One region of the Cellulomonas sp. H30R-01 genome, then DNA from elsewhere that is predicted to be linked to it. Evidence: predicted binding sites of a transcription regulator. Region 1 holds the regulator's gene; the other holds the start of a gene.

Region 1 (4,223 bases):
ACGACGTCGTCGACGCGCAGCAGCACGCCCTCGCCGCCGACGGACTCGACGACGCCGACGAGCCGTACCCCGGCGCCGTCGACCACGTCGACCCGCTCCCCCGGCCCGCGCCGCTGCACGACACCCGCGTGCCGGCCCTCGGACCCGTCGAGCAGGTACGCGCCGCCCGCGGCCACGCCCGCGAGCGTCCCCGGCTCCGCGAGGAAGACGGGTGCGCTCACCTCAGCGGCCCGAGAGCTTGTCGCGCAGCTTCGCGAACACGCCGCTGCTCGCGCTCGCGAGCCGCGACTCCGGGCGCTCCTCGCCGCGGAGCACCGCGAGCCGCCGCAGCAGCTCGACCTGCTCGTCGTCGAGCGCGGTGGGGACCTGCACCTCGACGTGCACGTGCAGGTCGCCGCGGCCCCCCGCGTGCAGGTGGCCGACGCCGAGACCCTTGAGCGTGACGACCTGGGCCGGCTGCGTGCCGGGACGCAGGTCGACCTCGCGCTCGCCGTCCAGCGTGTCGAGCTGGAGCGTCGTGCCCAGCGCGGCCGCGGTCATCGGCACCTGGAGCGTCGCGTGCAGGTCGTCGCCGCGGCGCACGAACGTGTCGTGCTTGCGCTCGTGCACCTCGAGGTAGACGTCGCCCGCGGGGCCGCCGCCCGGGCCGACCTCGCCCTGTCCCGTGAGCTTGATGCGCGTGCCCGTGTCGACGCCCGCGGGCACGTCGACGCCGAGCGTGCGGCGCGACCGCACCCGGCCCTCGCCCGAGCACTCGGGGCACGGCTCGGGGATGACCGTGCCGAACCCGTGGCACGCGGCGCACGGCTGGGTCGTCATCACCTGGCCGAGGAACGACCGCGCGACGCGCTGCACCGAGCCACGGCCGTGGCAGACCTCGCACGTGCGCGGCGACGTACCGGGACGGCAGCACGAGCCGCCGCACGTCGGGCACAGCACGGCCGTGTCGACCGGCACCTCCTTGTGCGCTCCGAACGTCACCTCGGTGAGGTCGAGGTCGAGGCGCACGAGCGCGTCCTGGCCGCGACGCGCGCGAGGGATCGGTCCGCGCTGCGCGCCCGCACCCGCGGCCGCGCCGAAGAACGTCTCGAAGATGTCCTGGAAGCCGAAGCCGCCGCCCATGCCGCCGCCGGGCGACGCCGGGTCGGCACCGAGGTCGTACGCGCGGCGCTTCTCGGGGTTGGACAGCACGTCGTACGCGCGCGAGACGTCCTTGAAGCGCTCCTCGGACGCGGAGTCGCTGCCGGCGACGTCGGGGTGGTGCTCGCGCGCGAGCTTCCGGTACGCCTTCTTGATCTGCTCCGGCGACGCGTCGCGCGGGACGCCGAGGATCTCGTAGTAGTCGGTCACGTGAGGGTGCGCTCGCTTCCTGTGCTCAGGCACGCGGTGGGGACGGGCCGGGGACGCCGCAGCGGGCTCATCCGGCGAGGATGCGGGTCAGGTAGCGGGCGACGGCGCGCACGGCGGTCATCGTCCCGGGGTAGTCCATGCGCAACGGGCCGAGCGAGCCGACGCGAGCGACGACCGCACCGCTCTCGTCGCCGTAGCCCGTCGTGACGAAGCTCGTCTCCAGCAGGCCGTCGTGCTGCGTCTCGCGCCCGATCCGCATGCTGACCGCGGCCTGGTCCTCTGCCATCTCGGACAGCAGGCGCAGCAGGACGACCTGCTCCTCGAGCGCCTCGAGCACCGGGCCGATCGAGTGCGCGAAGTCGACGCCGCCGCCGCGGGCGAGGTTCGCGGTGCCGGCCAGCACGACGCGCTCCTCGCTCTCCTGCGCCAGCGTCTCCTCGACCAGCGCGACGACCTGACGCACCAGCGGCGCGTCCTGCGGCGCGAACGCGTCGTGCAGCTCGCGGAACGCGTCGGGGAGCTCCGACAGACGGCGACCGGTCGCGGCCACGTTGAGCCGCGCGCGCAGCTGCGCCACGACGGCCTCGTCGACGTCGTGGTCCTGCTCGAGCGTGCGCTGCTCGACGCGGCCCGTGTCCGTGATGAGGACGACGAGCAGGTGCCGGGCGCCGACGGTGACGAGCTCGACGTGCCGCAGCGCCGAGCGCCGCAACGACGGGTACTGCACGACCGCGACCTGCCCGGTGAGCTGCGCGATGAGTCGCACCGCGCGGTCGACGACGTCGTCGAGGTCCACCGCGTGGTCGAGGAACTCGCCGATCGCGCGCCGCTCGGCCGCGGACATCGGCTTGACCGTCGTGAGCCGGTCCACGAACAGGCGGTAGCCCTTGTCCGTCGGGACGCGTCCGGCCGACGTGTGCGGCTGCGCGATGTACCCGGCGTCCTCGAGCGCCGCCATGTCGTTGCGGATCGTCGCGGGCGACACGCCCAGCGCGTGCCGCTCGACGAGCGCGCGCGACCCGACCGGCTCACGCGTCGCGACGTAGTCCTCGACGATCGCGCGCAGCACGTCCAGCCGACGGTCCTCGCTCACTCTCGCCTCCCCCGCGTCGGTCCCGGGCCATGCGGCCACGGGTAGCACTCGCCGTGCACGAGTGCCAATCCTACGCCGCGCCCCCGACGTTCCACCGGCGCGTGCACCGGCGCCCTAGAGTGCCGCGCGTGACTCAGGACCGCTACGGCTCGGACGTGCTCGGGGGCTCCGGCTCCTCCCACCACCGCCCGGCCCGCACGTCACGGCCGCAGGCCGCCGACGTCGGCCTCGTGGTCGAGGAGGTGACGACGGGGTGGGTCGGCGCGGTCGTCCGCGTCGAGAAGTCGGGCGGCATGCACGTCGTCGTCCTGGAGGACCGGCGCGGCCGGACGCGCACGTTCCCGCTCGGGCCCGGGTTCTGGGTCGACGGCGAGCCCGTCGCGCTCACCGCCCCCGTCCGCGCGACCGCGCCCGCCGCCCCGACCCGGACCGCCTCCGGGTCGCGCGCGGTGCGCGGCGCGCAGGCCCGCGTCGCGCGCGGCAGCCGCATCTGGGTCGAGGGCAAGCACGACGCCGAGCTCGTCGAGAAGGTGTGGGGCGACGACCTGCGCCTCGAAGGCGTCGTCGTCGAGCTGCTCGACGGTGTCGACCACCTGTCCGACGCGGTGCGCGCGTTCGCGCCCGGCCCCGGACGCCGCCTCGGCGTGCTGGTCGACCACCTGGTGCCCGGGTCCAAGGAGGGCCGGATCGCCGCGGAGGTCACGCGGTCCGCGCCCGCCGGGACCGTGCTCGTCCTCGGGCACCCGTACGTCGACGTGTGGCAGGCGGTCCGCCCGCAGCGCCTCGGCCTCGAGCGCTGGCCCACGATCGAGCGCGGCACCGAGTGGAAGCACGGCATCCTGCGCGAGCTCGGCTGGCCCGCCGCGGACCAGGCCGACGTCGCGCACGCGTGGAAGCGGATCCTCGGGACCGTCCGCACCTACGCCGACCTCGAGCCGAGCCTGCTCGGCCGGGTGGAGGAGCTCATCGACTTCGTCACGGCATGACGGCGCCCCGCCCGGCGCGGTCCCGGGCGAGGCGTCGCACGCTCGTGGCGCGCGGTCACGGCGCGATCAGGGCGCGATCGGCTCGCCGAGCAGGCGCCGGTACAGGTACGACGTCGCGACCAGCACGACCGGGACGGCGACCAGCAGGCCGACGCCGCACAGGATCGCGCCCGCCCAGATGATCGCGCCGCCCACCAGGTAGAACAGGATCGTCGTCGCGAGGTTCGAGGTGACGAGCCGGATGCTCGACCGCAGCGCGTCGACCGGGCTCAGCTGCTTGTCGATGACGAACCACAGCGTGAACAGCACGAGCAGGTTCGCCGCGACGCTCACGAGCCAGCCGATCAGCGGGATCCACGCCACGAGCCCCACCACGAGGTTGACAGCCGCCAGCAGCAACGCCGTCAGGACCACCGGGCCCGAGCTCTCGAAGCGGAAGAAGTCGCCGAGCGCGACCGGGCGGCCGTACGTGAGGTTGAGCGACACCCGCACGAACGCGGCCTGGACGAGGTACGCCACCAGCCACGCGACGGTGTAGACGACGACGAAGCCGAACGAGAAGCCCAGCCCCATCCCGTTCGAGACGCCGTCCCCGTCGGGGTCCGCGAGCGCCGACAGTCCGCCGAACACCAGGGTGACGAGGAAGACGACGACCGCGGCGACGGCCAGCCAGATCAGCGTGGCCGCGACGAAGACGCCGCCGTTCGTCGTGAACTTCTGCCAGCCGTACTGCAGCGACTCGCCGATCGGCGCGGTGGCCGACGGCGCCCCGTAGCCCGCCGGTGCCGGATAGC
Region 2 (4,223 bases), 890 kb from region 1:
CCTGCGCGCCGCGGGGATCGCAATCGTCACCTCGGCGCTGTTCGGCCTCGTGTTCGGCCTCGGACGCCTCTCGGCGTCCGCCTGGGTGCGCGCCGCGAGCGGCACGGTCGTCGAGTTCTTCCGCGCCGTCCCCGTGCTGCTCATGATGATCTTCTTCTGGCTCGGGCTCGCCCAGCTGCAGTTCTTCGAGCCGAGCGACCTCCCGCTCGTCGCGGTCGTGCTCGCGCTCACCCTCTACAACGGCTCGGTGTTCGCCGAGCTCGTGCGCTCCGGGGTGCACAGCCTGCCGCGCGGGCAGCGCGAGGCCGCGCTCGCCGTCGGGCTGCGACGAGGCCAGTCGCTGCGGCTCGTCGAGGTCCCGCAGGCGCTGCTGGCGATGCTGCCCGCGATCGCGAGCCAGCTCGTCGTCATCCTCAAGGACACGGCGCTCGGCTACATCATCACGTACCCCGAGCTGCTCGACGCGGCCCGCCGGCTGGGCTCCAGCCAGGGCAACATCCTGCAGTCGCTCGTCGTGGCCGCGCTGATCTTCATCGTCATCAACTACGGCCTCACGCGGCTCGCCGGTGTGCTCGCGGGGCGGGTCGGGCGACGCACCGCCGGGCGTGCCCGCGTCGAGGCGCCGAGCCTGGTCGTGTCCACCGGCCGCTGACGGGGACGGGTCGCACGCGCCGATCGCAGGGCCGTCGACGCCGGCCGGGCGCGGCCACGTCGCCGCGAGGTTGCCCCACCGGACGCCCTACCGGCCGGGTCGACCACGCCCGGAAGCCCGACGTCAGGCGCGGCGGGCGCTGCTCAGCCGGCGGTCGCGCTCGCGCGCGTCTCCCGGACGACTGTCACCTTGATCTCGCCCGGGTACGCGAGGTCGCGCTCGATGTGCCGCGCGATCCGCACGGCCAGCTGCGGCAGGTCGGAGTCGACGACCGCCGACGGCTCGACCACGACCCGCACCTCGTGGCCGGCCGACATGACCAGCGCCCGACGGACGCCGTCGTGCTCCGACACGAGCTGCTCGAGCTTGTCCATGCGCTCGACGTACTGGTCGAGCTCCTCGCGGCGCGCGCCAGGGCGGGCCGCGGAGATCGCGTCCGCGACCTGCACGAGGACGGCCTCGACGGTCTGCGCCGGGACCTCCTCGTGGTGCGCCGCGATCGCGTTGACGACCTCGTCGGACTCCCCCAGCCGCCGCGCCAGGTCGGCGCCGACCGTCGCGTGCGTGCCGGCGACCTCGGCGGTCAGCGCCTTGCCGACGTCGTGCAGGAACGCACCCCGACGGGCCACCTCGACGTCGCTGCCGGTCTCCGCGGCGAGCTGCGCGGCGATCAGCGCGCTCTCGACCAGGTGCTCGAGGACGTTCTGGCCGTAGGACGTCCGCAGCCGCAGCCGCCCGAGCGTGCGCACGAGGTCCGGGTGCAGGCCCGCGACCCCCGCGCGCTCCGCGGCGTCGTGCCCCGCGGCGTCCGTGCGCTCGTCCGCCGCCGCGAGCGCGTCCGCGTACGCGGACTCGATCCGCTGCGGGTGGATGCGCCCGTCGGCCATGAGCGCCTCGAGCGCGACCTGGGCGACCTCGCGCCGCTCCGCGTCGAAGCACGACAGCACGACCGCGCCCGGCTGCTCGTCGACGAGCACGTTGACACCCGTGAGCGCCTCGAAGGCGCGGATGTTGCGGCCCTCCTTGCCGATGATGCGGCCCTTCATGTCGTCCGACGGCAGCGGGAGCGACGTCGTCGACGCCTGCGCGCTCGTGGCGACGGCCGTGCGCTGCACCGCCGTGGCGACGATCCGTCGGGCGCGCGCCTCAGCCGTGCGGCGCGCCTGCGCCTCCGCGCGCCGGACGTGCGCGGCGGCGTCGTTCGCGGCCCGGTCCACGAGCCGCCGCCGGAGCTCCTCCAGCGCGTCCTCGCGTGTCAGACCGCTGGTCGACTCCAGCTCGGCGACCGCGTCACGCTCGGCCTCGAGGATCCGACGACCGGCGAGCGCATCCGCCTCGGCGAGGCGAGCCTCGGCATCACGCTCGGCTGCGGCGAGGCGGCGGTCCGCCTCGCGCTGCGCGTCGTCGAGCCTGCGGGTGGCCTCCTGCCGGGCGTCTGCGGCCTCCTCGGCCCGGCTGCGCGCCTTGCGGTCGAGCTCCTCGACCTGCGCGCGGTCCGACGCGAGCGCACGCTCGCGCTCCGCGAGCCGCCGCTCCCGCCGGTCTGCGTCCGCGAGCAGGGCGCGCGCCTCGTCCTTGATGCTCGCGACGTCCTGCTCGGCACGCGCGCGCTGGGCGGCTGCCTCGCGTCGGGCGACGAGCACCAGGATCAGGGCCACCAGGCAGGCACCGAGCAGCCCGATCACCGTGGCGATGGGACCTGGATCCACGTGTCCTCCCGTCGTGCGGGGGCCCGCGGCGCGCGCTCCCGGCTCTGGCGACATTCTCACCCAACCGGGGCCGGGCGCGGCGCAGGCTCGGCACGGTGGTGCCCGACGCGACCGTTCGACACCACCCTGGGCACCCGCCGTGTTCTCCGAGCGCGAACACCGCCCACGAGCGACTGGCACTCGACCGTCGAGAGTGCTAACACAGGAGATGTAGCCGAACCCGGCGAGGGACGCCGGGAAGCACCCGGGTCGCGGGAGGTCCGCGACCCGACGACGAGGAGGTGAGGGGCGTGGCTACCCGTTTCGACCCGTTCCAGGAGATGGACCGGATGCTCGGCCAGATGTTCGCCGCCGACCGCGCGTCGGCGACCATGCCGATGGACCTGTACCGCTCGGGCGACCACTACGTGCTGCACGTCGACCTGCCGGGTGCGGACCCGGGCACGATCGACGTGAACGTCGAGGACCGCACGCTGACCATCCGTGCGCAGCGCTCGTCGCGCACCGAGCAGGACGTCCAGTGGCTCGCGAAGGAGCGCCCCGTCGGCACGTACGCCCGCCAGCTCACGGTGGGGCGAGGCCTCGCGCTCGACGCGATCAGCGCGACCTACACCGACGGTGTCCTCACCCTGACCATCCCGGTCGCCGAGGACGCCAAGCCGCGCCGCATCGAGGTGCAGCACGGTGCGTCGGCCGCGCAGATCGGCACGACCGCCGACGCCCAGGCCTCCGCCTGACGCCGTCGCCTCACGCCGCTCGCCGAGCACCCTGACCGACTGGCAGGTTGCACCGACTCGGCAGAGGCGCCCGTGGCGGCCGGGTGGCGCAGCGGCACCCGCACAGCCGCGCACCGCGACGGTTCGACGACGACGGCCCCCGCGACGACCTGCGTCGCGGGGGCCGTCGCACGTCCGCACGCGCGAGGTCGGTCGCCTCAGTCCAGCCCGGGCTCCGCCAGGCCGGACGGGTCGACTCCCTCCGCCGCGAGCTCCTCGCGGACCAGCCGCGACACCAGCCCCGGCGCGTACCCCTTGCGGCCGAGGGCCGCGAACGTCCGCCGCGTCCGGGTCTGGGGGTCGAGCCCGACCGTCGACGCGAGCCGACGACGCACGAGGTGGCGCGCCGCCTCCTCTTCGTCGTCGGCGTCGACCTGCTCGAGCGCGCGCTGCGCGTCCTCGTCCGCGACGCCCTTGCGCCGCAGCTCGACCGCGAGCGCCCGACGGGACAGGCCACGTTCCGCGTGTCGCGTCCGGACCAGGCTCTCCGCGTAGGCGACGTCGTCGACGAGGCCGACCTCGGTGAACCGGTCGAGGACGCGCTCCGCGACCTCTTCCGGGACGTCGCGTCGCGCCATCCCCTCGGCGAGCTGTGCGCGACTGCGCGGGGCACCGGTGAGCATCCGCAGCGCGATCGCGCGGGCCACGGACTCCGGGTCCGGCTCCGCGTCGTGCGCGGCGGATCCCGTCGCGGGCGGCTCGGAGGCGCGCCCACGACGGGATCCGGTGCTCGTGCGAGACAAGCCGGGCCTCAGAAGTCGACCGGGGCCGGTGCGTCGGCGGGCGCGTCGACCCGTGCGCCGACGCCCAGCTTCTCCTTGATCTTCTTGTCGATCTCGTCCGCGAGGTCGGGGTTGTCCTTGAGGAACTTGCGGGCGTTCTCCTTGCCCTGCCCCAGCTGGTCGCCCTCGTACGTGTACCAGGCGCCCGACTTGCGGACGAAGCCGTGCTCGACACCGAGGTCGATGAGGCTGCCCTCGCGGGAGATGCCGACCCCGTAGAGGATGTCGAACTCGGCCTGCTTGAACGGCGGCGCCATCTTGTTCTTGACGATCTTCACGCGCGTGCGGTTGCCGACCGCGTCGG

What was found. The regulator HrcA, encoded in region 1, represses chaperone genes, less so after heat shock. The targets are predictions, from matches to a motif close to TTNGCACTCGNNNNNNNCGAGTGCNAA.
Region 2: the regulator HrcA is predicted to act here: its motif matches at 2,535-2,561, upstream of GXP71_RS04640 (Hsp20/alpha crystallin family protein).

What each region holds. Positions count from the first base shown of each region.
Region 1 is NZ_CP048210.1:1,949,561-1,953,783, forward strand. It holds gene GXP71_RS08685 (16S rRNA (uracil(1498)-N(3))-methyltransferase) at 1-221, opposite strand, end outside; gene dnaJ (molecular chaperone DnaJ) at 223-1,350, opposite strand; gene hrcA (heat-inducible transcriptional repressor HrcA) at 1,418-2,443, opposite strand; gene GXP71_RS08700 (DUF3097 domain-containing protein) at 2,572-3,429, shown strand; gene GXP71_RS08705 (hypothetical protein) at 3,496-4,223, opposite strand, start outside.
Region 2 is NZ_CP048210.1:1,055,076-1,059,298, reverse strand. It holds gene GXP71_RS04650 (amino acid ABC transporter permease) at 1-652, shown strand, start outside; gene rny (ribonuclease Y) at 796-2,361, opposite strand; gene GXP71_RS04640 (Hsp20/alpha crystallin family protein) at 2,652-3,098, shown strand; gene GXP71_RS04635 (regulatory protein RecX) at 3,296-3,784, opposite strand; gene recA (recombinase RecA) at 3,889-4,223, opposite strand, start outside.